One region of the Pseudalkalibacillus sp. A8 genome, then DNA from elsewhere that is predicted to be linked to it. Evidence: a T-box and tRNA genes for the amino acid it is inferred to sense, from the RefSeq annotation. Region 1 holds a T-box; the other holds one or more tRNA genes.
What was found. A T-box is a leader RNA that pairs with one kind of tRNA and senses whether it is charged. The one in region 1 lies ahead of serS (serine--tRNA ligase), so its partner is inferred to be a tRNA-Ser.

Region 1 (15,985 bases):
GTGACCCGTGATACGGAATTGACTGAGGAGCATATTGCAGTTTAAACGAAGTTGAAGTGAAGGCGATCAAATCATCCAGTAAAAAACAGAATGAGGAAAAGGACAAAACAAGTCCTTTGATCAACTCACGACAAACAGATTTCCATTCTCTCTACACGAAAGCGGTCAACCTATATAAAAAACAATTTGCCAACTGGCAGGCGGGTACTGCAGTCGATCTTTATCCAATCCGCCTAGAAATCGTCCCATTGCTTAAGATTGCTTTGGAAAATCCAAAAACCATTCTTTCATTGCATCACTTTTCAAATATACAGGATTATATTTATCATCATGCGATATCTGTCGGTCTGATTTCCTCATTCTTAGCGAAAAAACTTTCTTATTCCAAAGGGGATATCATCCAGCTTGGATTAGCAGGTGCTCTTATTGACTGCGGAATGTCAAAGATTCAACCGAGGATCATGAATAAGAAGGAGACACTTAGTCAATCAGAGTATGAAGAAGTGAAACAACATCCTATTCTCGGTTATAAAATGTTAAAAGGCATTACTGGCATTAAAGAAAGTGTGATTCTAAGTGTATTGCAACACCACGAACGCGAAGACGGGAGCGGATATCCGTTAGGGACCAGAGGTAGCCGATTGAATATATACAGCCGGATCACAGCAATTGCTGACGTATTCCATGCAATGACTTCTGAACGTCTTTATCGATCTAAACAGTCCCCTTTCAAAGTCCTTGAGCAAATGCAATTGGATCAATTCGGAAAATTCGACCCGAAAATTTTGAACATATTAGTAAATGAATTATCTGTTTTTTCCGTAGGGACCAAAGTAGAACTTACGAATGGCCAGGTTGGAGAAATCGTCTTCATTGATCCTCATTCCCATACACGACCAATGGTGAAGATTGATGAAAGTAATGAAATCAAACGAACTGATCTCTATATAGAAAACATTTTGACTTAAAAGGGAAGAGAGAATATCTCTTTCTTTTTTCTATTGTGATCAGATCACCAAAGTCCCGAGTTTTCTTTATTAAATTTATGGTTGAAGTAGTTATAGAATCATGTTATAGTTATCACCGTTGCTCTTTTAACAACCCAAAAAAATATTTCAAAAAAGTTATTGACGGTTGTTTCTAGACATGTTATATTAGTTAAGTCGCCTCAAAACGGGGCGGACAAAAACAGTTCTTTGAAAACTGAACAAAAGCCAAGCGTGAAACGGGTCTTTTATAAGAACCCTGAATCAATTTCGATTTACATTTAATGAGCAATCAAACACTTTATTGGAGAGTTTGATCCTGGCTCAGGACGAACGCTGGCGGCGTGCCTAATACATGCAAGTCGAGCGGACCAACGAGGAGCTTGCTCCTCAGAGGTCAGCGGCGGACGGGTGAGTAACACGTGGGCAACCTGCCTGTAAGACTGGGATAACTCCGGGAAACCGGGGCTAATACCGGATAACATTCTCCTCTGCATAGAGGAGGATTAAAAGATGGCTTCGGCTATCACTTACAGATGGGCCCGCGGCGCATTAGCTAGTTGGTGAGGTAAGGGCTCACCAAGGCGACGATGCGTAGCCGACCTGAGAGGGTGATCGGCCACACTGGGACTGAGACACGGCCCAGACTCCTACGGGAGGCAGCAGTAGGGAATCTTCGGCAATGGACGAAAGTCTGACCGAGCAACGCCGCGTGAGTGAGGAAGGCCTTCGGGTCGTAAAGCTCTGTTGTTAGGGAAGAACAAGTACCGTTCGAACAGGGCGGTACCTTGACGGTACCTAACCAGAAAGCCACGGCTAACTACGTGCCAGCAGCCGCGGTAATACGTAGGTGGCAAGCGTTGTCCGGAATTATTGGGCGTAAAGCGCGCGCAGGCGGTCTCTTAAGTCTGATGTGAAAGCCCACGGCTCAACCGTGGAGGGTCATTGGAAACTGGGGGACTTGAGTACTGGAGAGGAGAGTGGAATTCCATGTGTAGCGGTGAAATGCGTAGATATATGGAGGAACACCAGTGGCGAAGGCGGCTCTCTGGCCAGTAACTGACGCTGAGGCGCGAAAGCGTGGGGAGCAAACAGGATTAGATACCCTGGTAGTCCACGCCGTAAACGATGAGTGCTAGGTGTTGGGGGGTTCCACCCTCAGTGCTGACGTTAACACATTAAGCACTCCGCCTGGGGAGTACGACCGCAAGGTTGAAACTCAAAGGAATTGACGGGGGCCCGCACAAGCAGTGGAGCATGTGGTTTAATTCGAAGCAACGCGAAGAACCTTACCAGGTCTTGACATCCTTCGCTACTTCCAGAGATGGAAGGTTCCCCTTCGGGGGACGAAGTGACAGGTGGTGCATGGTTGTCGTCAGCTCGTGTCGTGAGATGTTGGGTTAAGTCCCGCAACGAGCGCAACCCTTGATCTTAGTTGCCAGCATTCAGTTGGGCACTCTAAGGTGACTGCCGGTGACAAACCGGAGGAAGGTGGGGACGACGTCAAATCATCATGCCCCTTATGACCTGGGCTACACACGTGCTACAATGGATGGTACAAAGGGCAGCAAAACCGCGAGGTTGAGCGAATCCCATAAAGCCATTCTCAGTTCGGATTGCAGGCTGCAACTCGCCTGCATGAAGCCGGAATTGCTAGTAATCGCGGATCAGCATGCCGCGGTGAATACGTTCCCGGGCCTTGTACACACCGCCCGTCACACCACGAGAGTTTGTAACACCCGAAGTCGGTGAGGTAACCTTTTGGAACCAGCCGCCGAAGGTGGGACAGATGATTGGGGTGAAGTCGTAACAAGGTAGCCGTATCGGAAGGTGCGGCTGGATCACCTCCTTTCTAAGGAGTCCTTTATGGACATGGAACACGCTTTGGCTTTTGTTTAGTTTTGAAAGAGCTCATTCTCTTTCAATACATTGTTCCTTGAAAACTAGATAATGAAATTCTTGAAAACAAGACATCGAAAACGTCATTTAATGACAAGTAAGAAGTGTAAGTTCATTCATAACGTGGTTAAGTTATGAAGGGCGCACGGTGGATGCCTTGGCACTAGGAGCCGAAGAAGGACGGGACGAACACCGATATGCCTCGGGGAGCTGTAAGTAAGCTTTGATCCGGGGATTTCCGAATGGGGGAACCCACTGCCCGTAATGGGGTAGGATCCATACCTGAATTCATAGGGTATGAGAAGGCAGACCTGGGGAACTGAAACATCTTAGTACCCAGAGGAAGAGAAAGCAATCGCGATTTCCTGAGTAGCGGCGAGCGAAACGGAAACAGCCCAAACCAAGAGGCTTGCCTCTTGGGGTTGTAGGACACTCTATACGGAGTAAGAAAGGAACGGCGTAGGCGAAGCGGTCTGGAAAGGCCCGCCAGAGGAGGTAACAGCCCTGTAGCCAAAACGTCGTTCCCTCCAGAGTGGATCCTGAGTACGGCGGGACACGTGAAACCCCGTCGGAAGCTGGGAGGACCATCTCCCAAGGCTAAATACTCCCTAGTGACCGATAGTGAACCAGTACCGTGAGGGAAAGGTGAAAAGCACCCCGGAAGGGGAGTGAAAGAGATCCTGAAACCGTGTGCCTACAAGTAGTCGGAGCCCATTAACGGGTGACGGCGTGCCTTTTGTAGAATGAACCGGCGAGTTACGATAACGTGCAAGGTTAAGTCGCAGAGACGGAGCCGCAGCGAAAGCGAGTCTGAACAGGGCGCATGAGTACGTTGTCGTAGACCCGAAACCGAGTGATCTACCCATGTCCAGGGTGAAGTTCAGGTAACACTGAATGGAGGCCCGAACCCACGCACGTTGAAAAGTGCGGGGATGAGGTGTGGGTAGGGGTGAAATGCCAATCGAACTCGGAGATAGCTGGTTCTCCCCGAAATAGCTTTAGGGCTAGCCTCGTGGTGAGAGTTCTGGAGGTAGAGCACTGATTGGACTAGGGGTCCCCACAGGATTACCGAATTCAGTCAAACTCCGAATGCCAGGAACTTGTCCACGGGAGTCAGACTGCGAGTGATAAGATCCGTAGTCGAGAGGGAAACAGCCCAGACCATCAGCTAAGGTCCCCAAGTATACGTTAAGTGGAAAAGGATGTGGAGTTGCCCAGACAACCAGGATGTTGGCTTAGAAGCAGCCACCATTTAAAGAGTGCGTAATAGCTCACTGGTCGAGTGACTCTGCGCCGAAAATGTACCGGGGCTAAACGTATCACCGAAGCTATGGATTGTACCTAACGGTACAGTGGTAGGGGAGCGTTCGAAGGGCTGAGAAGCGAGACCGGAAGGACTCGTGGAGCGCTTTGAAGTGAGAATGCCGGTATGAGTAGCGAAAAGAGAAGTGAGAATCTTCTCCATCGAAAGCCCAAGGTTTCCTGAGGAAGGCTCGTCCGCTCAGGGTTAGTCGGGACCTAAGCCGAGGCCGAAAGGCGTAGGCGATGGCCAACAGGTTGATATTCCTGTACCACCTCCTTTCCGTTTGAGCAACGGGGGGACGCAGGAAGGTAGGGAGAGCGCGCTGATGGATATGCGCGTCCAAGCAGTCAGGCCGGTGGATAGGCAAATCCGTCCACCATACGGCGGAGCTGTGATGGCGAGGGAACTAGAGTACCGAAGTCCCTGATCCTACACTGCCAAGAAAAGCCTCTAGCGAGGAAAGAGGTGCCCGTACCGTAAACCGACACAGGTAGGCGAGGAGAGAATCCTAAGATGCTCGGGAGAACTCTCGTTAAGGAACTCGGCAAAATGACCCCGTAACTTCGGGAGAAGGGGTGCTCTGATAGGGTGCAAGCCCGAGAGAGCCGCAGTGAAAAGATCCAAGCGACTGTTTAGCAAAAACACAGGTCTCTGCGAAGCCGTAAGGCGAAGTATAGGGGCTGACACCTGCCCGGTGCTGGAAGGTTAAGAGGAGGGGTTATCCATTAGGAGAAGCTCTGAATCGAAGCCCCAGTAAACGGCGGCCGTAACTATAACGGTCCTAAGGTAGCGAAATTCCTTGTCGGGTAAGTTCCGACCCGCACGAAAGGTGCAACGACTTGGATACTGTCTCAACGAGAGACCCGGTGAAATTATAGTACCTGTGAAGATGCAGGTTACCCGCGACAGGACGGAAAGACCCCATGGAGCTTTACTGTAGCCTGATATTGGATTTTGGTATCGTTTGTACAGGATAGGTAGGAGCCAGAGAAGCCGGACCGCCAGGTTCGGTGGAGGCGTCGGTGGGATACTACCCTGACGGTATTGAAATTCTAACCCAGGACCGTGATCCGGTCCGGAGACAGTGTCAGGTGGGCAGTTTGACTGGGGCGGTCGCCTCCTAAAGTGTAACGGAGGCGCCCAAAGGTTCCCTCAGAATGGTTGGAAATCATTCGCAGAGTGTAAAGGCACAAGGGAGCTTGACTGCGAGACCTACAAGTCGAGCAGGGACGAAAGTCGGGCTTAGTGATCCGGTGGTTCCGCATGGAAGGGCCATCGCTCAACGGATAAAAGCTACCCTGGGGATAACAGGCTTATCTCCCCCAAGAGTCCACATCGACGGGGAGGTTTGGCACCTCGATGTCGGCTCATCGCATCCTGGGGCTGAAGTAGGTCCCAAGGGTTGGGCTGTTCGCCCATTAAAGCGGTACGCGAGCTGGGTTCAGAACGTCGTGAGACAGTTCGGTCCCTATCCGTCGCGGGCGCAGGAAATTTGAGAGGAGCTGTCCTTAGTACGAGAGGACCGGGATGGACACACCGCTGGTGTACCAGTTGTTCCGCCAGGAGCATAGCTGGGTAGCTACGTGTGGACGGGATAAGTGCTGAAAGCATCTAAGCATGAAGCCCCCCTCAAGATGAGATTTCCCATCGCGTCAAGCGAGTAAGATCCCTCAGAGATGATGAGGTTGATAGGTCTGGTGTGGAAGCGTGGTGACACGTGGAGCTGACAGATACTAATCGATCGAGGACTTAACCACTTTACTTAACATCGACGATGTTTTCAAGAACCGTTATCTAGTTTTGAGGGAACAGTATCCCTTGAATTTCATACAGTCTGGTGACGATGGCGAAGAGGTCACACCCGTTCCCATGCCGAACACGGAAGTTAAGCTCTTCAGCGCCAATGGTAATTGGGGGCTTCCCCCTGTGAGAGTAGGATGTCGCCGGGCACCACAAGAGTAGTCGAGAGACTGCTCTTTTTTGTATGTAAATGGTGAAAACTTAGAGGGTTTTGACAACCTGAAATCAAGAAAAAGCTAAAACGAGGTACTCAAAGAGGGCTTTTTGAGATCGTGAAAAGCGAAAATCGCAAAATATCGTACTCAAACGAATACTAACACAACTGGCGAAAGAAGGCCGATAAGCTCGCATGCTAATGGTTCTTTTAAAATGAAGATTTTTGCTTCCAAAAATCTTTTGCCAATATAAACCTTTTTATTACCAATATCTAGTGTCATTTTATGTTTTTCCTCGGTTCAACAACCTCTTAATTTGAATGCCTCTTCCCCTCTAAGTAATCCATCAACATTAATGGAACTTTTACTCGGGAAATGGATAAGAACCTTGATATGAAAGGAAAATCATTGCTGGAGTAAGTATGGAACAAGTCTCCCCACCATTCTGTTTCGTACCGGCAGATCATGCTTAAGTTATAAAGCAATAAATAATGGACCATGGCTTCGTGCAATGGTATAAAACCCTCTCTCGCTGTCGGAATGAAGGATTCCCCGCAAAGACTTTTTTTGATCAATGGATTTTCCCCTGCATTTTCCCCAGTTTTCATGACAAAATACGAATCTGCATATTTTACATCAGATGTAGTAAATTGTTGTTTTATGAACTGGGTAAATCGACTATCCGTCATATGTAGATTATCCAAAATTTTGTCAGGAATCGACATTGAACCACAAGAAGAAACAGCAACTTGCAGTAAAGGAGAAAATCCGTTGATTTGTCGAAACAAATCATTCATATCTGGTACGTGACATAGAAGCTCCTGCATCTGAAATTTATCTCCCTCATGTGCGTCGAGTTGAAAGAGTCGTTTTGAAAAATAAGGATATAATCCATTTTTCTGGACTTTGATTTCGTCCTGTAAAAATAAATAATTCTGCTTTTTTCGTTTTCTGGTGGTAACCCCATGGGCTAACAAAGCAGTAGATTCGGGGTAAAAAGGATCGACTGTCAAAAGGCAGCACTTGATTAATTGGATCATCCCGTAGTAGAGAAGGACGGGCTGCAGTTCTAACGGTGAGTTTTTACATAAATCAAAATATCTTTTTCCATGTGTCAAATAGTAGATGAAACTATAACAGTTTCGATAGCTAAGTTCATCACTCGTTAAAGCCGTATTTAATTGTTGGTAGCATCCTTTCAAGTATCGCTGTGTGGATGAGGCACTTAAAAATTGATCGTAGCTTTTCCATTCATTCAATGAGGTCTCCATGAGTTCACATCCATATAGCGCAAATTTTGAGAAAAGTCGAACTTATTGCTACTTTCTTGACAGTAGTTTACCCCATTGTTAATCTACAAATAATATTTAAATCGACTAAGGAGAGTGGGACTTATGTGGGAAGAAAAATTTGCACGAGAAGGACTAACGTTTGATGATGTTTTACTTGTTCCTGCAAAATCATCTGTACTGCCAAGAGACGTTTCAGTAAAAACGCAGCTTTCTGAAAACGTCAAATTGAACGTACCGATTATCAGTGCAGGGATGGATACAGTGACAGAGTCGAAAATGGCTATTGCAATGGCAAGGCAAGGCGGGCTTGGAATTATTCATAAGAACATGTCTATTGAAGAACAGGCGGAACATGTAGATCGTGTTAAACGTTCAGAGTCCGGTGTCATTACGAACCCATTTTATCTCACTCCAGATCGCCAAGTTTTTGATGCCGAACACCTGATGGGGAAATATCGAATTTCCGGTGTCCCGATTGTAGATGAAGACCGCAAACTTGTGGGTATCATTACAAACCGTGATATGCGTTTCATCCAGGACTATTCGATTAGGATCAATGAAGTGATGACACATGAGAATCTCGTAACAGCCCCTGTTGGGACCACTTTAAAGGAAGCAGAGGAAATTCTTCAGGAGCATCGAATTGAAAAACTCCCACTCGTTGATGAAGAAGGCATTTTGAAGGGGCTCATCACCATCAAGGATATTGAAAAAGTGATCGAATTCCCGAATTCCGCCAAAGATGAGCACGGAAGGCTTCTTGCTGGGGCTGCAGTCGGAGTTACGGCAGATGCGATGATGCGTGTGAAGAAACTTGTCGAAGCTGGCGTCGATGTGCTTGTCATCGACACTGCACATGGTCATTCTGAAGGTGTTCTTCAAAAGGTGAAGGAAATAAAAGATGCTTTTCCAAACGTTACGATCATAGCAGGAAATGTCGCGACTGCAGATGGGACACGTGATCTGATCGAAGCTGGTGCTGATGTCGTGAAAGTCGGTATCGGACCTGGATCGATCTGTACAACCCGTGTTGTTGCTGGTGTCGGTGTTCCACAGATCTCAGCCGTATATGAATGTGTAACAGAAGCAAGAAAGCATGGAGTACCGATTATTGCAGACGGCGGTATCAAGTACTCAGGTGACCTTGTCAAAGCCCTCGCTGCAGGTGGACATGCTGTCATGCTGGGCAGTCTCCTTGCAGGGGTGGATGAAAGCCCAGGAGAACGTGAAATCTACCAGGGACGACAGTTTAAAGTTTATCGTGGCATGGGATCAATCGGTGCGATGGAGAGAGGAAGCAGGGATCGTTATTTCCAAGAAAATAACCAGAAACTTGTTCCTGAAGGAATTGAAGGCCGAGTCCCATATAAAGGACCATTAGCGGATACGATTCACCAGCTTGTCGGTGGCCTGCGTTCCGGCATGGGATACTGCGGTACGCCATCTATTGATGAGCTGCGCGAAAATGCGATGTTCACTCGTATTACGAATGCAGGTCTTCGTGAAAGCCATCCGCATGATGTTCAAATCACTAAAGAAGCGCCGAACTATTCTGTTTAAACGGACAGATAAGCTGTTTGTCACACAATTGTAATAAAAGATGCGATAATTTTACCATTTTCGATTTTTTTCAGACAGTGGGTCTTCCACTGTCTATTTTTTTGAATTTTATTATGGTACAATAACCTTTGTGTTATTAGGGTTGGAGGTGCAAAAAGGTTGGTAAACCGAATGAAACGTATAGTCATCATTGCGTTAGTCATGTTACTTGTAGTCACGGGAGTTGTAACGTCAACAGCAAATAAGGGTTATGCTGCTCCTGACTTGCAAATGGATACTGAATCAGCGATTTTAGTTGATGCAGAAACAGGTAAGATCCTGTTTGAAAAAAATGCAGATTTACTGCTGCCACCAGCAAGCATGACGAAAATGATGACGGAATATTTGATTTTCGAGGCAGTTGAAGAAGGGAAAATCAGTTGGGATACCCCCGTTAAAATAAGTGATCGTGTACATAAAGTTGCACAAGATTCTAGCCTATCGAATGTCTGGCTTAGAAAAGATGCAGATCCAGATTACACAATCAAAGAGCTATTTGAGGCAGCTGCCATTTATTCTGCCAACGGTGCGACAATGGCCATTGCCGAAACAATTGCAGGTTCTGAAGCGAACTTCGTAAAAATGATGAATGATAAAGCGAAAGAGCTAGGCTTGGAAAAGTATAAATTCTACAACAGTACAGGCCTGAATAATAGTGACTTGAAAGGGAATCACCCAGCAGGCGGTGCGAATGACATGAACATGATGTCAGCTCGTGATACTGCGAAACTGGCATACCACCTATTGAAAGACTATCCAGAAGTCCTCGATACTGCGAAAATACCTGAAAAAACCTTCAGGGAAGGTACAGAGGATGCAAACCGTATGATCAACTGGAACTGGATGATTCCAGGCAATCCACAAGGTTACGGGCTTGGCTATGAAGGCGTGGACGGATTAAAGACTGGATCCACTGAGCTTGCAGGTTATTCCTTTACTGGAACAGCACAACGAAACGGTATGCGTGTCATTTCAGTCGTCATGAAAGCTGATTCATACAACGCACGTTTTGAAGAAACCAAGAAACTTTTGGATTATGGGTTTAATAATTTTAAAAAACAAGAAGTTGTAAAAGCGAATTATGAAGTCAAGGACAAAGCTACATTACCTGTGGTCAAAGGGAAAGAAAAAGAAGTCGAAGTGAAGTCGACTGACGGGCTTTCGGTTGTCCTAGCCAATGGGGATGAGGAAAAATATACACCGAAAGTGACCTGGGATAAAAAAGCATTGAATGACAAAGGTCAATTGACTGCACCTATTAAGAAAGGTGACCAGGTCGGTACTCTGTCACTCGAATATTCTGGTGAAGATGACTATGGCTACATAGATGAAGCCGCCAGTAAAAAAGCAGGCGTCCCAATTGTCGCACAAGCCGATGTCGAAAAAGCAAACTGGTTTGTGTTGATGATGCGTGGAATCGGTGGATTCTTCGGGGATATCTGGTCCAATGTCGTTGACGGAATCAAAGGTCTGTTTTAATCGAAATTAATAAGAAGGGGCTGACTCTATAGGTCAGTTCCTTTTGTATAACTAATGGATGTTATTTAAAAATAAGTTTAACAAAGGAGTAGTCTTATTACACCTCTGAAAACAGATATTGAACAGTTCTTCCTGATACACAAACATTACCAATAATATAAGGGAGAATAACATAGTGTCTGGATAGGCATGAGTGAGGAAAAGTGATACAATAGTGTAGGATTTAAGAATAATTGGAATACATCAAAAAACACCTACTGACAGGGGGAATCATACATGGTACAAACAGGTACTGATCGTGTAAAACGTGGAATGGCAGAAATGCAAAAGGGCGGCGTCATAATGGACGTTGTCAATGCAGAACAAGCGAAAATCGCTGAAGAAGCAGGTGCTGTGGCAGTAATGGCACTAGAACGTGTCCCTGCGGACATTCGTGCAGCTGGTGGGGTTGCTCGTATGGCGGACCCTACAATTGTCGAAGAAGTCATCAATGCAGTATCTATTCCTGTAATGGCGAAAGCACGTATCGGCCATATTGTCGAAGCACGTGTACTCGAAGCACTGGGTGCAGACTATATTGATGAGAGTGAAGTTTTGACACCAGCAGATGAAGTTTTCCACTTGAACAAGCGTGACTTCACTGTACCTTTCGTATGTGGTGCACGTGACCTAGGCGAAGCAACACGCCGTATTGGTGAAGGTGCTTCAATGCTTCGTACAAAAGGCGAACCGGGAACAGGGAATATAGTTGAAGCTGTTCGACATATGCGCCTTATTCAATCTCAAGTCAAGAAGGTTGTCGGTATGAGTGAGGATGAGCTTATGACGGAAGCGAAAAACCTTGGAGCACCATACGAAATCCTTCTTCAAATCAAGAGAGAGGGAAGACTTCCTGTCGTTAACTTTGCTGCAGGAGGGGTCGCATCTCCAGCAGACGCAGCGTTGATGATGGAGCTTGGCGCTGATGGCGTATTCGTAGGATCAGGAATCTTCAAATCAGATAACCCTGAGAAGTTTGCTCGTGCGATTGTCGAAGCGACAACTCATTATCAGGATTATGATTTAATCGCTAAATTATCTAAAGGTCTTGGAACTGCAATGAAAGGTGTCGAGATTTCTTCTCTACAACCATCAGAGCGTATGCAAGACCGCGGTTGGTAAGAAACGTAAAGGAGACATCATAGAATGGTCACAATAGGTATTCTTGCCCTTCAAGGTGCAATTCGTGAACACGCTCGTTCACTTGAAGACAGTGGAGCAAACGTAAAAATTGTCAAACGTATAGAGGACCTGAAAGATATTGACGGACTTGTTGTACCTGGTGGAGAAAGCACCACAATGCGTCGATTGATTGATAAATATGAAATGTTCAAACCTTTACAGGATTTTGCGAAAACCGGAAAACCAGTTTTCGGGACGTGTGCAGGATTGATTTTGATGGCCAAGGAGATCATCGGTCAAGAGCATGGCCACCTGGAAGTGATGGACATGAAGGTACACCGTAATGGATTCGGCCGTCAACGTGAAAGCTTTGAAGTTCCTTTAAGTGTCAAAGGACTTGAAGGAGAAGAAGACTATATCGGCGTTTTCATTCGTGCTCCTTACATCGATTCTGTTGGTCCAGATGTAGAAGTGTTGGCGACTTTCCAAGACAGAATCGTTGCTGCACGCCAGGGACGATTCCTATGTTGTGCCTTCCATCCGGAATTGACAGATGATCATAGAATGCACGCCTATTTTGTAGAAATGGTTGAAGAGTCTAAAAAAACATTTGCATAACATTCCAAAATAGTGTAAATTACTACTAACACATTTTCAGAACGAATGTTGACAGGAACTAGTAGCATGTCTTCTTTGTGAAGAGAGTCGATGGTTGGTGAGAATCGGCCAAAGAAACTTGTGAATCCATCCTAGAGTAAAATACTGAACAAGCGAAGGCTTTAGTATGTATTTTCGGTTCGTAACCGTTAAATTACTTGAGTGGTATCACCTATTTGGTGATACAACCAGGGTGGCAACGCGGGTTAACTCTCGTCCCTTCTTTTAATAGGGGACGGGAGTTTTTCTATTTCTATGCAGATGATAAACGGCGAATTACTGCGTTATTTGGTTTTTTGCGGTCCTCATGTATTATTAATACACTCCGGTCCTAAAAAACCTACATGCCTTGTACTTCTTGTTTCTAATCTACCTAGTGATTACGGATGATAAGCTACAAATTTCTTCGTTACTTGGTTTTGGAGGTCCTCACCGTTTTTACAACATACGCCTCCGGTCCTAATCTGCCTAGTGATACGGGTGATAAACTTCGGATTTCATCGTTACTTAGTTTAAAGCGAAATATTGCGGTACTCCTGCGGAAAGGAATTTAGCCAAAATCAAGAATTAAGGAAAAAAAGCCTAATATAAAAAGGGAGGAATACACATGTTGGATTTAAGATTTGTGCGCGAAAATTATAATGTGGTAAAAGAAAAGCTTTCTACTCGCGGAGAAGATATTTCCGGTCTGGATCAGTTCAAGGAGCTTGACGAAAAACGCCGTGAACTGATCAACAAAACAGAACAGCTGAAAAGTGAACGAAACAATGTATCTAAAATGGTTGCTGAATTCAAACGTGAAAAAAAGGATGCCGATCAACTGATTAAGGAAATGCGTGAGGTCGGGGAAAAAATCAAAGCATTCGACGACGAGCTCCGTCAAGTTGAAGAAAAACTCCAAAGCATCATGCTAACTCTACCGAACATTCCTCATCCATCTGCTCCTGTAGGGGATGATGAAGAGGATAATGTGGTCGATCGTGAATGGGGCGAAATCAGAAAATTCGATTTTGAACCGAAACCTCACTGGGATGTCGCTGTTGATTTGGACATTGTTGACTTTGAGAGAGCAGCCAAAGTGACAGGAAGCCGTTTTGCCTTTTATAAAGGCCTTGGGGCTCGCCTGGAACGTGCACTGATCAATTTCATGATGGACTTGCATGAAGACCAGCATGGTTATACTGAAATATTGCCACCGTACCTCGTCAATCGTGACAGCATGACTGGTACTGGACAACTTCCGAAGTTTGAAGAGGATGCATTCAAAATCCGTGAAGAGGATTATTTCTTGATTCCGACTGCCGAGGTGCCTGTGACGAATTTACATCGTGATGAGATTTTGTCCTTAGAAGGTCTACCGAAAGCCTATGTGGCATTCAGTGCATGCTTCCGTTCCGAAGCTGGATCTGCAGGACGTGATACCCGAGGATTGATCCGTCATCACCAGTTCAATAAGGTCGAGCTTGTACACTTTGTAAAACCGGAAGATTCTTACGAGCAGTTAGAAACCTTGACGGGGCATGCTGAAAAGGTATTACAGCTATTGAAGCTTCCATACCGTGTGATGAGCATGTGTACAGGGGATTTAGGCTTCACTGCAACGAAGAAGTATGATATCGAAGTCTGGATTCCTAGCTACGAAACATATCGCGAAATTTCTTCTTGCAGTAACTTTGAAGATTTCCAAGCACGCCGTGCAAACATACGATTCCGCCGTGAACCAAAGGCGAAACCAGAGTATGTTCATACGTTGAATGGATCTGGGCTAGCAATTGGCCGTACGGTAGCTGCGATTTTAGAGAACTATCAGCAAGAAGATGGTTCTGTCGAAATTCCTGAAGTTCTACGCCCATATATGGGGAATAAAACTGTCATTTCTAAGTAAAGGGCTTTGTTAGATTTTAATGTTATGTTGATTTAACTGAAATTCGCGACACTCCTGCGGGAACAGCGAGCCAGGCGAGACACTGCAATAAAAGGATCTTCGAGTATAATAATGAACTTCGACCAAGTACCACCACGTCCTGCGCCTGTGGTTACTCGGCGAAAACTACAAGGATGGAATTTAAGTCCGAGGTCTTGTGGTGAGCCAGCATAAGGATAGCTTCTAAGAATTCTCATCGCAGACACGAAAATGATTTCATTTTTGTGTTGAGATCAATGTGCAAGTGAGGAGGCTTACGGATCGTCCGCGGAAATCAACAATAAGAATAACAGAATAATTTTAAAAATAGGGGAAGGCGGCTTATTTGCCGTCTTTCTTAAAAAATGTCGAATTAATGGTTGACTTATCGTTTTTTGCGATGCTATAATAGTTTTTGTCAGTGCGGAGGTATACCCAAGTCTGGCTGAAGGGAGCGGTCTTGAAAACCGCCAGGGGTGTAACAGCCCGCGGGGGTTCGAATCCCTCTACCTCCTCCATTTAATAAAAAAATCACAGCGCATAGTACAACGGAGATTGTATGTGAATTTTGAAATTCGTTACTTTTAAAAAGTAGCGAATTTTTTTATGTCTTTAAAGCAGTCAATTTTAAAGGGAGACGCAAATATGGTGAAGATCTGCTCATAAATTTGAAATTTGGCTCATAAATTTCTGCTTATAAACCAATAATCGGCTTATAAATGAGGAAATTCGGCTTATATTCCATTTGAATCGTCCTGAACCCAATAAAAAACAGCGCTGAAATCAATTTTCAGCACTGTTTCATGAAGGATTAGACCTGAACCGGTTGGATTGCTTTTAACTTATGCATGAATTCGATAAATTCAGGGATATCCATTTGTTGTGCGGAGTCCGAAAGTGCAACTGCTGGATCCGGATGAACTTCCGCCATAATGCCATCTGTCCCGATTGCAAGCGCAGCTTGAGCTGCTGGGAGCAACAAGTCTTTCCTTCCTGTCGAATGGGTGACGTCTACCATGACTGGTAAATGCGTCTCCTTTTTCAAAATAGGTACAGCCGATATATCGAGCGTATTCCTAGTCGCTCGCTCGTAAGTCCTGATGCCTCTTTCACAAAGAATGACCTGGTCATTTCCCGTGGAGATGATGTATTCTGCTGCGTACATGAACTCTTCAATTGTTGCAGACATACCACGCTTTAAGAGAACCGGTTTATTGACTGAACCAGCAGCCTTCAATAAGTCAAAGTTTTGCATATTTCGCGCACCGATTTGGATTACATCGACATAATCCAATGCCTGTTCAAGGTCATTCGGATTCATGATTTCACTGACGACAGCAAGGTTGAATTCATTAGCGACCTGACGTAAAATTTTCAGGCCTTCAAACCCCAGACCTTGGAAATCATATGGGGAAGTCCGCGGTTTGAATGCCCCCCCTCGTAACAAGGTCAGTCCTTGATCCTTCATCGCTTTTGCAACCTGACGAACTTGCTCATAACTTTCAACAGCACAAGGCCCAGCCACGAAACGTGGATTTCCATCACCGATCATTTCACCTTTTACATTGATGACCGTATTTTCAGGTTTCCGTTTTCTGGACACGAGCAATGCTTTACGGTTATCTTCCTTCTGCAGTTCTAAGCTCGCTTTGAAAATGGTCTTGAAAATATGTTGAAGTGTGGATGTTTCAAATGGTCCATTGTTGTTTTCTGAAATCAGGTTTAGAAGCCGACGTTCACGCACGGGGTCA
Region 2 (15,985 bases), 2.3 Mb from region 1:
AAACATTATCAAGAATTAGCTATACCGATCATCTTATCTGTCGGGATCGGATTAAGTGTCGTTTTCATTTCACTCGCAAACGGCTTCAATACTGATTTGTTCAATTATTTATTCGGCAGTATCATCGCGGTAGGAGCATCGGATGTTTGGATGGTATTTTCCATATTGATCCTTGTAGTAATTGCGGTCGTTCTTTTTTATAAGGAGCTTTTTCTGCTGTCCTTTGATGAAGATCAAGCACAGGTTTCTGGAATTCGCTCACGTTCCATCCATTTCATGTTCATGGTAATGGTTGCACTTGTCATTGCAGCTTCAATGAGAATCGTCGGTATTTTACTTGTATCATCGCTTATTACATTACCTGTAGCGGCAAGTATCCGGATTGCGAAAGGGTTTAAACAGACGATCATCATTGCAATCATTCTCGGTGAAACCTCCGTAATAACAGGATTGGTATCAGCTTACTATTTTGATTTAGCTCCTGGTGGTACAATAGTATTGTTAGCAGCGCTGATTCTTGTCCTTGTGATTATCTGGAAAAAATTCAGGTATTCTTTCGGGACAAACAGAAAAGTGGGGGAAGAAGCATGAATGTAAGTGAAGCTCTCGATATCCTTAAAGAAAATGGGTACAAGTATACAAGTAAGCGGGAAATGTTTTTAGAGCTCTTTTCAAATGAGAGACGCTACTTGACGGCAAAAGAGGTATTGGAATACATGAAACCATCTTATCCAGGTCTTAGCTTTGATACCATTTATCGTAACCTCTCTGTTTTTACCGAGTTAGGAATTGTAGAAGAGACCGAACTTGATGGAGAAAAGCATTTCAGGTTTTCTTGTTCGACAAAAGGTCATCACCACCATATGATCTGTCTTCAATGTGGCAAAACAAACGCTATTGAAGCATGTCCAATGAAAGATATAACTCCTAATAATTTTATTATTACCGATCATAAATTTGAGATATACGGCTATTGCCAGGAGTGTCAATGATTTTATTAATGAATTACCGAGGAATGTGGCATTCTAATCCTTAAAGGAGGAGATTAAAATGCCTGAAGTAAAATGTAATGTATCGAACTGTATATATTGGGCTGAGGGAAACAATTGTCATGCTGATACGATTTTGGTTGAAGTGGACCAACATGCGAATGAAAATTACGATATGTCTGCGGCCGGACAATTTGTTGATGAGGCTCTCCACAAAGACAAGGCGAGTAACGTTGCAGAAACTTGCTGCCACACGTTCCGTGCTAAGCATTAAATCTTTTCTGAAATCCATCCAGATAATAATTGGGTGGGTTTTTTTACATGTCTCCTGCTTGTAAAAGGAAAAGCGAAATTAAAGTTAAAAATTTCCAAGTGTTATGGGAGTAGAGGTTAACAATGATTGACATCATGAAACCGTAACACGTAACCAATAATAAGAAGGCTCCTCCACTTTTGATGAAAGAGAGGGATCCTGATGGAAAATCGATACGATCGTGAAAACGAAAATCACAGAGAGTATGAAGAGGATTTCATGGAAGAAACAGCAGCGGAGGTTCTCCCTCTACCTGAGCAAGAACGTGTTATGGATAAAGAACGTGAAGATTCGTATAACGAAAATGCGGATCCAGAAGATACTGAGGGTCGAGGCGTAGGGATATTTGCACTTGCTTTATCGATTCTATCCTTATTCTTTCTTCCCGTTTTATTAGGTGCCGCGGGCATCATTGTAGGATTTTTTGCAAGACGACGAGGAGCACAGACACTTGGGAACTGGGCAATTGGACTTGGTATCGCTTCAATTGTAATAAGTCTGATATTCGTTCCATTTTTCTAAGTGTAACGAAGGCAGTTTCATCCTGCCTTCGTTTTTATATGGTTCTATAGATATTATTTGGAAGGTGTATTTTCTTCATTTAAAATAAATACATATGATAATGAGAATCAATTAGAGGTGAACCTTATGGATGTTATAAAAGCGATAAGAACAAGAAGATCGATTGGAAAGGTTACAGAACAAGTACCCGATAAGGAAATGATTGAATCTATCCTCGAAGCGGGTACATGGGCACCTTGTCATTATCGGACGGAACCGTGGAATTTCATTGTCTTGTCGGGCGAAGGTAGAGATGCATTAGGAGAAATATACGGTGAAATGGCCGTGAAATCATTAACGGATCCTATGGATGAAGAAATTGAACAAGCGAGAGAAAAAGGCCTTAAAAAAGCAAGAAGAGCCCCTGTGATCATCGTCATCGTAATGGAGCCAAGTGATAACGAAAAAGTTGTTTGGCTTGAGGAAATAGCTGCATGTGCTTGTGCTGCACAGAATATGATGTTAGCCGCACATTCTCTAGGTTTAGGATCCATTTGGCGTACAGGTCAACCAACGTATACACAGAAAATGAAAGACAGGTTCGGGGTTTCTGAAAAAGGTCAGCTGATCGGATTTTTATATCTGGGTTACCCTGCTGCGCAACCGAAATCTTCTCCACGAAGGCCGGTTGCAGAAAAAACACAATGGTGGGATGGAAGTTAAATCACTTTAGCGCTGAGTATAAGAGGCACCTGACAACGCTTTGCGGGACGGAACCTGAAAGTTTTTTAATAGCTCGGTTATATTTGCGAAATTCACTCCCTTTCCACGGGCGATCCCCAAGCCTCCTCGCTCGTCCCTCCCTGTGGGGTCTCGCCTGGCTCGCTTTTCCCACAGGAGTGTCCTGGATTTCGCTAAAAGCAATTTTCTATAAAGAAACTTGGCAAAGCCAAGCCTTGGCGAAGGCTGAGCCTTTGTTGCCCTTATACTGAAGAAAGTATTAAATACTTTCTTACAGTGAAAGAAATCAACATTAACCTTTAACAACACCTTTTTAATAAAGAAAAAGCTGGTCCGATCAATCTCAGCCAGCTTTTTTCCGATTAAACTTGTTGTTCTTCTTCCTTAGCTTTTTTTTCGTGATATTCTTTAGCTAACTTATCTACTTCTTTTTTCAACTCATCAACCATAATATCTTCTGGAATCTTCCGGATGATTTCTCCGTGACGGAAAAGGAGTCCTTCACCCCGTGCCCCGGCGATTCCAATATCTGCTTCACGCGCTTCACCGGGACCGTTGACTGCACATCCTAATACGGCAACTTTCAGGGGAGCTTTGATTTTCGAGATATATTCTTCAACTTCATTTGCAATGGAAATTAAATCAATTTCGATACGACCGCATGTCGGGCAAGAAATAAGTGTTGCCGCATTAGATGCTAAACCGAATGTTTTCAGTAATTCGCGAGCAACCTTCACTTCTTCAACAGGATCTGCACTCAAGGAAATACGTACGGTGTTCCCGATTCCTTTATGCAGAATAATTCCGAGTCCTGCAGCGCTCTTAACCGTTCCAGCGAAAAGTGTGCCAGATTCAGTAATTCCTAAATGTAATGGATAATCAAATGCTTTCGCTGCTTTTTCATACGCTTCTACAGCTAGATTCACATCAGATGCTTTCATCGAAACGATGATATCATGGAAATCCAGGTCTTCTAATATTTTAATATGGCTTAAAGCACTTTCAACCATACCATCCGCAGTAGGATAACCATATTTTTCAAGGATTTTTCGCTCCAATGAGCCAGCATTTACACCGATCCGAATTGGAATCCCTTTTTCTTTGGCTGCTTTGACCACAGCTTCAACCTTTTCTTTTCTACCAATGTTCCCTGGGTTGATCCGGATTTTATCAGCTCCGCCTTCGATTGCTTTGAGTGCCAATTTATAATCGAAGTGGATATCGACCACTAATGGAATGTTTATCTGTTTCTTAATATCCGCAATCGCTTCTGCAGCTTTCATATCTGGACAAGCTACCCGTACAATCTGGCAGCCTGCTTCTTCTAATCGATGAATTTCTTTGACTGTTGCTTCAATATCATGTGTTTTAGTTGTTGTCATACTTTGAACAACAACTTCATTATTCCCGCCAATTGTCAGATTACCGACTTTTACAGGTCTTGTTTTCGTACGGTGAGTAATTTCACTCATGTATATATCGCTCCTTTAAGGACGTAAATTACATTTGTTCCCGACTTTCATTTTAGCAATGGATCGAAGGTTTTGGCAAGGAAATGTGTTTTTATTGAAACAGCGGGAAGCGATACGTCTCATTTGCCTGGATCGAATGAGCGGAAGTATTCTGGTTCAACCGTTCGAATTCAGCAACTGCTTTTTCTATCGAAACTGGAAGGCTTCCATGATGGATTTGTTCAAGAATGCTCAAAACCGTCTCTCCTGGTTGGACCTGGACTTCCTTAAAAGCTACCTCTTCTGTTGGTACAGAATTTGCCACCTGAACTTGCATGTCATTTTTAGCTTCTGTCGGCAAAGTACCGACTTTCAAATCAAAATAGGCGCTATAAAGAAATAGAATGACCACACATGTGATGATGAATTTCTTCATAATCATACCCTCCCTTGGATCAGAAAACAAATCTATTAATCCCTCTAGTAAATGTATATGCCAGTCCCACTCTACTATTCATATAAAGACAAAGTTTATGCCAATTTTTATCAAAATCGCTTGAAACGATTCTCTCTTTGAAGCGTCTATTATCATTAAGGCATCCTGATAAATAAATATAGCCATGCGGAGGTGTGCATTGTAAAATATCAACAGTACCTACAGAAAAACAAATAAAAAACGTATGGTATAAGGAATTCTTTCAATCAAAGGAGAGAAAATATGAGGTTCAAAAAATGGATTGCTATCATGATCTTAGTAGCTTGTATGGTTCCAGGAGTTGCTTTAGCTGATGCAGCGCCTGGTGATGTCATTGTCACTTTGGGGGAAGATTTAACGGATAGTCAAAAACAAGATTTACTAGAAGAAATGGACGTTCCGGCAGATGTTGAAACAATTACGGTAACGAATGAGGAAGAACATCAATATTTAGGTGAATATATATCCAAAGCACAAATCGGTTCAAAAGCAATTTCTTCTACTAAAATTACAATCGGTGAAAAAGATTCGGGATTGAATGTCGAAACGAACAATATCAATTGGGTAACCGAAGAAATGTATGCGAACGCCCTGACGACCGCTGGTGTAACCGATGCTGATATTTATGTCACGGCTCCTTTTGAGGTTTCAGGTACAGCTGGACTTACAGGTATCTTAAAAGCATATGAAGTCAAAGCAGATGTTGAAATTCCTGAAGAGAAGAAGCAAGTCGCCAATGAAGAAATGGTTAAAACAGTTAAGCTTGGTGATCGTGTTGGTGCTGAGAAAGCGACTGAACTGATGACTAAAATCAAGGAAGAATTAGCTGAAAACCCTGTTGAGACTGAAGAAGACCTTCGGGCATTAATCCAACGTGTTGCAGAGGATGTCGGCATCCAATTGACAGATGAAGAACTCAATGGGCTAGTTTCCCTGTTCAATCGAATGAAAGAATTGAACATTGATTGGGATCAAGTGAAAAGTAACCTTGAAAATGTTCGGAACAACTTGAGTGAATTTTTGAATAAGGAAGAAACACAAGGATTCATTCGAACAATTCTCGATTTCTTGATCTCATTGATCGAAGCATTGAAAAACCTTTTCAAATAATGATTGATCAAGAGGATGACGCTATCGTCATCCTCTTGATTTGTGTCTGCAAAATCATTCTGTTTCTTTAGGCTTTGGAAGCGGTACAAACTTGATGACCTGTGACAAGAAAAATATCGCTACTGCCCAATAAAGTAAAAATTGACCAGGGATGATGATGCTTAAAGATTCTGTAATTGCAAAAAATATTGTTGGCAATGTAACTGAATAAGCAGAGAGAATCCACAATTGTCCGTATGATAACTTACGCTTCATCGTATTTTTAAGGATCAATCCAATCAATGCAAGGACCGTAATCCCGATGAATTTAAGCGCAGTCATGAAAATATACGAAATAAGGATTATGACACTGATGATTAAGGGTAATAAAGTATTAGCTGAGTTCAAGAAATTGACAATATCACTCTTTTGGAAACTTACATCCTGCATCATTCCATAATCAAACGTATCTGCACTTCCGGCTGTTACAATGATTAACCGATCTTCCAAAATTGCAATGACATCCGAGTATTGATCCAAGTCATCTCGAGTAATCGTTCCAGTCGTATCAAATATGATCGTTTGGTTCCCATCCTGACGAATGATCGGTTCAGAAATATCCGATTTCAATTCTCCATTTTGGAATTGAAAATTCGGGATGTCGTCTTTAAGTGCTTGATCAAATTCATTGATCGCATTCGTGATGGACAATGCGATATTCGTTCCTACGAAGATAAAAGCAATCAACATCATAACGAAAACATAACCGATTGTCTTGCCTATTTTTTGGAATCGGACCATGGCTATGGTTTTCGGAGAGTACAAGCTCATAACAAACTGTTTGAAAATGTTCATTGGTAACCCCCTTTAAGTATCTAAAATCATTGTATCTTTACTATATTGAACGGACAAGATAAAAAATGCGATTAAGGGATAAAATGCCATCATGGGTTGAATTAATTTACAAAAAAATTAAATAACATTAAAAGCCTTTACAAACAAAATGAAGTTAGTTAATAATGAATGGGGCAAATTCTGTCGAATAAATGCGTAGGAGTTGAAAAACTTGGATTTAGATATTCAGAAACTGATATTTGAATTTATAGGTGGACTTGGTATCTTCTTGTTCGGAATCAAGTATATGGGAGAAGGACTTCAAAACACTGCAGGCGATCGTTTAAGAGATATTCTTGATCGATTTACATCGAACCCATTCATGGGTGTTCTTGCTGGAATTATCGTGACAATCTTGATTCAATCAAGTTCTGGTACCACGGTATTGACAGTTGGTCTTGTTAACGCAGGATTCATGACCCTGCGACAAGCAATTGGGGTTATCATGGGTGCCAATATCGGTACTACCGTAACTGCCTTTATCATCGGTATTGATATTGGAGCATATGCATTACCGATCATTGCAGCAGGTACCTTAATGATTTTCTTCTTTAATTCCAAAAAAGCTAAACATATCGGACAAATCCTGTTCGGTTTTGGTGCCCTGTTTTATGGTCTCGAGCTGATGGGTGACGGAATGAAGCCTTTACGTAGTCTTCAAGCATTCCAAGACTTGACTGTAAATATGAGTGAACACGGGTTGTTAGGAGTTGTAATCGGGACTTTGTTTACAGTCATCGTTCAAAGTTCAAGTGCAACGATCGGGATACTTCAAGAATTGTATTCACAAGGATCCCTGACTCTCGATGCAGCTTTACCTGTCTTATTCGGTGACAACATCGGGACGACGATTACGGCAGTTCTTGCAGCTATCGGAGCGAGTGTCGCAGCAAGAAGGGCAGCATTGACTCATGTTATCTTCAACCTGATCGGAACAACTATTTTCTTGTTATTACTCGTTCCATTCAGAGCGTATGTCGATTTTCTTACTACTTGGTTAGGGTTAGAACCGAAAATGCAAATTGCTTTTGCCCATGGATCGTTTAATGTGGCGAACACGTTAATTCAAGTATGGTTCATAGGTACCCTCGCATATATTGTTACGAAAATCATCCCTGGCGACGATGGAGTAATTGAATATAAAGCGAAACATCTTGATCCAATATTCCTAGAGCGTTCACCGGCAGTTGCGTTAGGACAAGCTAAACTGGAAGTCATGCGAATGGCGGAATATGCAAAGAATGCCTTAACAGAATCATTCGAATATCTAGATACAAATAATAAAAAGAACGCTGAAAAAGCGTATCAATATGAAGAAGCAATCAACAATTTGGACCAACGTATAACAGATTATCTAGTAAAACTGTCATCTTACACGTTGTCTGCTCATGATTCTGAACAACACTCGATTTTGATGGACTCTGTGCGTGACATTGAACGTATAGGAGACCACATGGAAAATATCGTTGAATTAGTGGATTATCAATTGACACACAAAGTCATCATTTCAGAAAAGGCGAAAGCCGATCTAGAGGAAATGTTCCAGTTGACCATGTCAACGATTGATGAAGCATTTCACGCAATAGAAAATGACGATAAAGAAAAAGCTCGTAAGGTTGTTAAAATGGAAGACGCGATTGATAAAATGGAGAGAACCCTACGCAAACAACACATCCTCCGCTTAAATGAAGGAAAATGCAGTGGGGCTGCTGGAATCGTATTCGTCGATATAATCAGTAACCTTGAGCGTATTGGGGACCACGCTGTAAATATCGCGGAATATGTTTTAGGAGAAGAAGAGTAATATGACAATTATTGCTTGGCTGGTAATCGGATCATTATTTGTCCTGTCATTCATTGGACTTATTTATCCGGTTTTACCGGCTTCTCTTTTTCTTATCGCAGGTTTTCTTGTCTATGGATGGCTGTTCAGTTTTACCCCTTTAAGTATTTGGTTTTGGATCATTCAAGGAATTCTCATCCTTCTTTTATATGCCACCGATTATGCAAGTAATTACTTCGGTGTGAAAAAGAGGGGTGGAAGTAAACATGCAATATGGGGAAGTACGATCGGTATTATTGTTGGCCCTTTTATTATTCCAATCATCGGAATCCTGATCGGTCCTTTTGTTGGTGCGATTGTAGGAGAGTGGATCCACCAAAAAGGTGACTTGAAACAGGCTGTCCGAGTAGGTATAGGATCTTTGTTAGGTTTTATTGGAGGAAGTGCAGTAAAGTTCATCATCCAAAGTGGAATGGTCATTTATTTCTTAGTAAAAGTCTTGTAATACTTATTGCATGTAGGGGCAAAACATGATATATTATTTCTTGTCCCTGTTTTACTTTTGTCGAAAGATGAGAAAAAACATTGACATCTAACACAAAAAGTGTTATTCTAAATCTTGTCGTTAAATTTATTTTATTCCACAGTAGCTCAGTGGTAGAGCTATCGGCTGTTAACCGATCGGTCGCAGGTTCGAGTCCTGCCTGTGGAGCCATGGCGGTGTAGCTCAGCTGGCTAGAGCGTACGGTTCATACCCGTGAGGTCGGGGGTTCGATTCCCTCCGCCGCTACCAACTTAATAATCGCATGGCGGTTGTGGCGAAGTGGTTAACGCACCGGATTGTGGTTCCGGCATTCGTGGGTTCAATTCCCATCAGCCGCCCCATCAACCCTATATACAAGTACATAATCATGGACCCTTAGCTCAGTTGGTCAGAGCAGTCGGCTCATAACCGATTGGTCGTAGGTTCGAGTCCTACAGGGTCCACCACTCACCATATGGAGGTATACCCAAGTCTGGCTGAAGGGAGCGGTCTTGAAAACCGCCAGGGGTGTAACAGCCCGCGGGGGTTCGAATCCCTCTACCTCCTCCATTTTTATTTTATATCATATTATCGTCGCGGGGTGGAGCAGTCTGGTAGCTCGTCGGGCTCATAACCCGAAGGTCGTAGGTTCAAATCCTATCCCCGCAACCAATTTAAGTTCATTGTACTACGTCGAATAATCGTCCTTTCAATGAACATATGGAGTACCTGAAGAGGTGCAACCAATTACATATTGGCTCGATAGCTCAGTCGGTAGAGCAGAGGACTGAAAATCCTCGTGTCGGCGGTTCGATTCCGTCTCGAGCCACCATTTATTTACGTAAACTTCTTGATTAAAGAAGTTTTTTTGTTTTCATCTGAAAATGCTCAGGATGAATCTGAGCATTATTTTAATGTAGTAAGTTGAATGTCTATACCTTCTATACCTTAAAGTAAAGAATCTACAGTGTTTTAAAATTGAAACCCCAGGGTAAATTTGATATTGTTAGATGTAAAGGCACAGTTTTCGTGCTTTGAACTACATACTATTTAAAGGAGGAGATTCAATTGGCAAAACATGAACTACCTGCACTACCATATGAGTTCAATGCTCTAGAACCGCACATCGACGAAGAAACAATGAAAATCCACCATGGTAAACACCACAACACGTACGTAACAAAGCTAAATGATGCACTTGAAGGACATGCAGACCTACAAGACAATGGGATTGATGCACTTGTCAGCAACTTAGACGCTGTTCCTGAAAACATCCGTACAGCTGTACGTAATAATGGTGGAGGACACGCCAACCACACATTGTTCTGGCAACTTTTAAGCCCGAATGGTGGAGGAAATCCTACAGGTGAAGTAGCGGATGCGATCAATTCAAAATTTGGAAGCTTTGAAAAGTTCCAAGACGAGTTTGCTGGTGCAGCAACTGGCCGTTTTGGATCAGGCTGGGCATGGCTGGTCGTTAACAACGGTGAGCTTGAAGTAACAAGCACACCAAACCAAGACACTCCATTAATGGATGGTAAAACACCAATCCTAGGACTTGATGTTTGGGAGCACGCTTACTACCTTAATTATCAAAATCGTCGTCCAGACTACATTGCGGCATTCTGGAATGTTGTCAACTGGGATGAAGTTGAAAAGCGTTACCAGGAAGCTAAGTAAATTTTAGCAGAAAAATACACCCCGACCTGTACTGCAGGCGGGGTGTTCTTTTTGTATCACAGTAAACCGTTAACGGACACTAGAGACCTTATTTGTTAGGAAACTTCATGTTTTTAAAAAAATAGAGGACACCAGAGACCTTATTTACTTAGACATTGAAAATCAGCAGCTTTTTACCCAGTTATAGGAACAGATGTCCTCTAATTTTTCAACAGAACACCCGACAAGTGCACTAACTTGATCCAATGATTTTCCTTCAAACACCCTTCAATGACATTATCCAACAATCCATTCCCATCTTTGAAATCTTCATCTGAGGTGAGTACATACTGGACGCCGTTGTTAAAAACAGTAACCGTTTCATTGGCGACCCGGTAGACCACTTCCCTCCCTGCTAGGTGTTCGGAACAATCACAATTTTTCTCTCCAGCGTATTTCATCACTATTTCCTGAATCATATGCTGTTTGTCTGGCCGAGAACAATCTCTTGAAGCATAAATGAGAAATTCGTATATGATCATCACTCCTTTTTTCACATTTTCACCATAGCCAGTTGTATTTACACACCATTTTCCCACTTTATACAAATACTTAATTGAGAATAACGTAGTCGGTTTAAGGAAAACTAGGGTTGTGAGCAAAGGGGAGTCGTTCTTATGAAGGCATTACAAAAAATGATCGGCAATATTGAGATAACAAAAGATTTGATGTTTCTTTTGATTATCGGTGGTTTATACGCATTAAGCATTGCTTTATCGAATACATTCGTCAATGTTTTTCTATGGAAACAATCGGGTGAATTCATTGATATAGCAATATACAATTTATCCATTGTGATCTTCCAACCCATTACATTTATATTTGCTGGACGGTTAGCTAAACGGATCGATCGAGTCATTGTACTGCGATTAGGTGTCATCAGTTTATCGATATTTTACTTAACCGTCTTGTTGCTCGGTGCCAGGGCAGAGGATTTTCTCATCCTTCTTGGAGGATTGCTTGGGATTGGAATGGGGTTTTATTGGCTTGCGTTCAATGTTCTCACATTCGAAATCACAGAGCCTGATACGAGAGATTTTTTTAATGGATTTCTTGGACTTCTTACTTCTTTTGCAGGGATGGTCGGCCCTTTTCTAGCCGGTTGGATCATTACTCGGATGGATAAGATGATCGGTTATAAAACCATTTTTGCGATATCGTTAGGGCTGTTTTTTGTAGCTGTAATCATGAGTTTCATGCTTAATCGCCGGACCGCGAAAGGGATTTATTCTTTTGTGAGAATCATAAAAGAGCGTAAAGTGAATCCAAACTGGAACAGGATCTTATATGCTCATTTCTTTCAAGGTTTACGTGAAGGCACTTTCGTATTTGTGATTGTCGTATGGGTCTTCATCACTACAAATAGTGAGTTGGCGTTGGGGACCTACGGTTTGATCAACTCTGCTGTATCTTTTCTAGCGTATTACATTGCTACCCGCTATATTAAGACCTCTTACAGGAAAAAGGCTATATTAGTCGGGGGAATCATATTATATGCCGCTTTAGCTTTGATCATCTTCGAATTGACATTTGCAAAGCTGCTGACATATGGGGTGATCATATCCATCGCTTATCCTATACTGCTGGTACCTTATGTGTCATTGACGTACGATGTCATAGGACGAAGCTGGAACGCTAAAGAAATGCGTATCGAGTATATTGTCGTGCGGGAACTATATCTCAACTATGGACGAATTACTTCAATTGTAATGTTTATCATCGCAATTACATTATTTGATGAACAAAAAAGCATACCATATCTAATTCCAATCATCGGAATAGGCCATTCACTCATCTATTTATGTGTCCGAAAAATCAATTTGAACCCAATTCCAGAAGAACCAGTCGTACTATCAAACGAAAATGGATCAAATGTATAAGTTATTCTTTTTTTTAATATATAACTGCGTTACAATATAATGGCGTTTATTGTCATATAAAGGCACCTATTCAGGTGTCTATTTTACATAAAGGAGAGAGGATATGGAGGCGAAGAAGAAAAAGAGAAGCCACGTTCCTTTTCGCTTGAATATATTGTTTTTAGCGGTTTTTTTATTGTTTACGACTCTGATTTTAAGATTAGGTGTAGTTCAGATCGTCCATGGTGATTCTTTCAAAGCAGAAGCAGAACGCCAAGAGAATGTTACTGCAAAATTGGATGCGCCACGCGGGAAAATGTACGATCGATATGGCCGAGTAGTAGTGGATAACGAACCGGTGTTTTCGATCACATTTACACGTACGAATAATATGAAGCCAGATGAAATATATGAAATAGCTAAAAAATTATCGGGATATATTGAAAAGGGCACAGATGAGCTTACAGAAAGGGATAAGAAAGACTTTTATTTATCTTATAAAGCAGACCAGCGCAAAATTTATGAAAAGCTTTTGACGAGAAAAGAAATGGAAGACCTTGATGATAAAGAGCAATATCTCCTCGTCATCGATCGCCTCGAAGTAGATCAACTGAACCTTTCAGAGGAAGATGAGGAAATTGCGGCAATTTGGCGTGAGATGATCAGAGGCTATTCCCTTACTCCACAGCGAGTAAAAGTAGATGTGCCCCAAAAGGAAATCGCTGTGATCAGTGAGCATCTTGAGGAGTTCGATGGAACGATCGATATAAAACCGGATGCCCAAAGAACATATCCGTTTGACGGGACTCTTAAATCGATCTTTGGGAAGGTAGGTCAAATTCCAAGTGAATTGATCGACGGCTATGTATTAGAGGGGCATGACCGTAACGACTTAGTAGGGACCAGCTTTCTTGAGGAACAATATGAATCCGTCCTTCGAGGATCCAAAACGAAAATTAACTATGTTACTGATAAATCTGGAAATCCAATTGGAAAGCCTATAGAGGATCAGGGCTCAAGAGGTCATGATATCATTCTCACCATCGATATGGAACTTCAAAAGAGAGTCGAAGAGATTGTGGAACGTGAAATCTTGGATGCTCGCCAAAAATATTCAGCCAACAATAAATTAAACAGTTCTTACGTTGTCATGGCAAATCCTCATACGGGTGAAATCTACTCTATGGTAGGTAAGGTTTTAGAAGATGGTAAATTCAAGGATGCCCCGTTTGGAAATGTTTACAATCAATATCCGATGGGTTCTACAGTAAAAGGAGCTACCGTTTTGACAGGGTATCAGACGGGTGTAATAGAACCTGGCACAGTATTATATGATACACCCCTGAAATTACCAGGCACACCGATCAAAAAATCCTATCGAAATATGGGTTATGTGAGCGATCTAGAAGCCTTGCAGCAATCTTCCAACGTATACATGTTCCGGATTGCAATGAGGATTGCTGGTTATGATTATGAGAACAAAAGAGGTTTCAATAATCGTGAGGAAGCTTTTGAGACGATGCGATACTACTTTAATCAATTCGGTTTAGGGGTTCCTACAGGGATTGATCTACCATATGAAGATGATGGTTATAACGGAGGATCTCAGGCACTTGGAAACTTGATGGATATGGGGATTGGACAGTTTGATACGTATACCCCGATGCAAATGATCCAATATATCTCGACAATTGCCAATGGTGGCTATCGTATGCAACCTCATTTGTTAAAGGAAATTAAGAAACCGGATGTAAGCGCTGATGAGCAGGGCGATACGATCTATGAATTCCAACCGAATATATTAAACCGTGTTGATATGAAGCAAGAATGGATTGAAAGGGTTCAAAAAGGGCTTTATATGGTCATGAATACGACTAAAGGAACTGCCAGCTCTTACTTTAAAAATATTGAAGGATACGAAGCTGCTGGTAAAACAGGTACAGCCCAATATGATGGTGATTCTTACCTGCTTTCACTAGTCGGTTATGCGCCACATGATAACCCTGAAGTCGCTTTTATCGTTGTTAGCCCTTATGCTGAAGAAGGTGGTATCAACAATAAGATCGGCCGCGGAATCCTGGATGCTTATTTTGATATTAAAAAAGAAGGCCATAAGAAAAATATCATTGATGAAAAGCCTTCCGAAAAAATTCAAGAACAATAATAATCAAGAAAGATTGCTCTGCATTATCTGAAGCTTCGTTTCTTCTGAGAAAAATCTTGGAGGATGATGATTTAGGATGCAAAGAGTGATCTTTTTTATTTGCTCTGAATGGAATGTAGACACTTTCCGACACATCTTTACAAAACCTTAACATTCCATTTATATATGCTTAATAGGCAGAAGATACTATAGGCAATGTAGGGCGTTCGCCCAAGGGAGGTTAAGAGAGTCATACTTTTCTCATAAATGCCTCCACTAACCAATACAAAACAGGGGGATTTCAAAAATGAAAGCTTTTAAAAGAAGCACATTCTTCATTATGCTGGCAGCTTTACTAATCGTTGCGACAGCATGTGGAAATGACGAAAGCGGATCTGCTAATGGCGGTGAAGAACTTGAAGGTAGTGTTGTTGTGGATGGATCCGGAACAGTATATCCATTGATGGCGAAATTAGCTGAGAATTACATGGTAAATGAACAAGAAAACGTCTCTGTTGAAGTAGGACGTGCGGGTTCAAGTGCTGGGTTCAAAAAGTTTTTAACTGAAGATGGTACAGATCTTAGTAATGCTTCACGTCAAATCAAAGATGAAGAAAAAGCGAAAGCTGAAGAGCTTGGCATCAACTATAAAGAATTAAAGCTTGCATTAGATGGAATCACGATTGTAGTGAACAAAGAGAATGATTGGATTGACGACCTAACGCAAGAAGAAGTAATTGACATTTTCCTTGCTAGCGGAAATAAAAAGAAATGGTCTGATGTACGTTCAGACTTCCCTGATGAACCAATTAAGGCTTATGGCCCAAATGAAAACCATGGAACTTATGAATTCTTCTACGAAACGATTCTAGAAGAGCAACCTATAAGAGAGGATGTTAGTCTTCAACAAGAATACTCAACTCTTGTAGACATGGTTTCAAAAGATAAAAATGCGATAGCATACTTTGGTTATGGTTACTACGAAAGTAACAGTGATAAATTGAAAGCAGTAAAAATCGACTTTGGTAATGGACCAGTTGAACCTTCAATCGAAACAATCAAGGAAGATGGCGAATATGGTCCATTCACTCGACCAGTATTCACATACTTGAACGAAGACAAGGCGAAAGAAAAACCACAAGTATTAGACTTTGCTATCTACGGTATGGAAAATGCTGGTGAAGTTGCTAAGGAAACTGGATTTGCCCCATTAAGTGATGAAGAATACAAGAAAACAGTTGATGAGCTAAAAGGATTACAAAAATAAAGCATTCACTTAATTGGAAGATAGTAGAGGATGAGGGGTCGTTGTACTTCTCATCTTCTTGGCTTGTTTTTATATGTAAACTTTGAAATTCCCTAATATATAGAATGTCTAGAGTGAGAGGGGTCCTAAATTGGAAAAGAAATTGAATATAAACGAAATGATCCAAGAGAACAGAAAGTCAATGAGCTTTACAAGAATATGGGAGAAGATTGTTCCGAAAATATTATTAGCAATTGCA

Region 2: it encodes a tRNA-Ser, which carries the amino acid that the T-box ahead of serS (serine--tRNA ligase) is inferred to sense. The anticodon was not compared.

Annotation. Positions count from the first base shown of each region.
Region 1 is NZ_CP174509.1:9,396-25,380, forward strand. It holds gene ACJROX_RS00040 (hypothetical protein) at 1-45, shown strand, start outside; gene ACJROX_RS00045 (HD-GYP domain-containing protein) at 57-968, shown strand; rRNA gene ACJROX_RS00050 (16S ribosomal RNA) at 1,288-2,838, shown strand; rRNA gene ACJROX_RS00055 (23S ribosomal RNA) at 3,011-5,945, shown strand; rRNA gene rrf (5S ribosomal RNA) at 6,022-6,137, shown strand; gene ACJROX_RS00065 (hypothetical protein) at 6,291-6,425, opposite strand; gene ACJROX_RS00070 (YaaC family protein) at 6,455-7,414, opposite strand; gene guaB (IMP dehydrogenase) at 7,538-8,995, shown strand; gene ACJROX_RS00080 (D-alanyl-D-alanine carboxypeptidase family protein) at 9,167-10,513, shown strand; gene pdxS (pyridoxal 5'-phosphate synthase lyase subunit PdxS) at 10,790-11,674, shown strand; gene pdxT (pyridoxal 5'-phosphate synthase glutaminase subunit PdxT) at 11,699-12,292, shown strand; T-box leader at 12,332-12,555, shown strand; gene serS (serine--tRNA ligase) at 12,939-14,216, shown strand; tRNA gene ACJROX_RS00100 (tRNA-Ser) at 14,660-14,752, shown strand; gene ACJROX_RS00105 (bifunctional 3-deoxy-7-phosphoheptulonate synthase/chorismate mutase) at 15,046-15,985, opposite strand, start outside.
Region 2 is NZ_CP174509.1:3,682,939-3,698,923, reverse strand. It holds gene ACJROX_RS19155 (metal ABC transporter permease) at 1-591, shown strand, start outside; gene ACJROX_RS19150 (Fur family transcriptional regulator) at 588-992, shown strand; gene ACJROX_RS19145 (DUF1540 domain-containing protein) at 1,051-1,263, shown strand; gene ACJROX_RS19140 (DUF4190 domain-containing protein) at 1,465-1,824, shown strand; gene ACJROX_RS19135 (nitroreductase) at 1,951-2,526, shown strand; gene ispG (flavodoxin-dependent (E)-4-hydroxy-3-methylbut-2-enyl-diphosphate synthase) at 2,907-4,007, opposite strand; gene ACJROX_RS19125 (hypothetical protein) at 4,108-4,431, opposite strand; gene ACJROX_RS19120 (DUF1002 domain-containing protein) at 4,714-5,580, shown strand; gene ACJROX_RS19115 (DUF1189 domain-containing protein) at 5,635-6,414, opposite strand; gene ACJROX_RS19110 (Na/Pi cotransporter family protein) at 6,626-8,257, shown strand; gene ACJROX_RS19105 (DUF456 domain-containing protein) at 8,259-8,741, shown strand; tRNA gene ACJROX_RS19100 (tRNA-Asn) at 8,877-8,951, shown strand; tRNA gene ACJROX_RS19095 (tRNA-Met) at 8,953-9,029, shown strand; tRNA gene ACJROX_RS19090 (tRNA-His) at 9,046-9,121, shown strand; tRNA gene ACJROX_RS19085 (tRNA-Ile) at 9,150-9,226, shown strand; tRNA gene ACJROX_RS19080 (tRNA-Ser) at 9,237-9,329, shown strand; tRNA gene ACJROX_RS19075 (tRNA-Met) at 9,355-9,431, shown strand; tRNA gene ACJROX_RS19070 (tRNA-Phe) at 9,516-9,591, shown strand; gene ACJROX_RS19065 (superoxide dismutase) at 9,828-10,439, shown strand; gene ACJROX_RS19060 (hypothetical protein) at 10,640-11,026, opposite strand; gene ACJROX_RS19055 (MFS transporter) at 11,096-12,358, shown strand; gene ACJROX_RS19050 (peptidoglycan D,D-transpeptidase FtsI family protein) at 12,462-14,501, shown strand; gene ACJROX_RS19045 (PstS family phosphate ABC transporter substrate-binding protein) at 14,788-15,747, shown strand; gene pstC (phosphate ABC transporter permease subunit PstC) at 15,905-15,985, shown strand, end outside.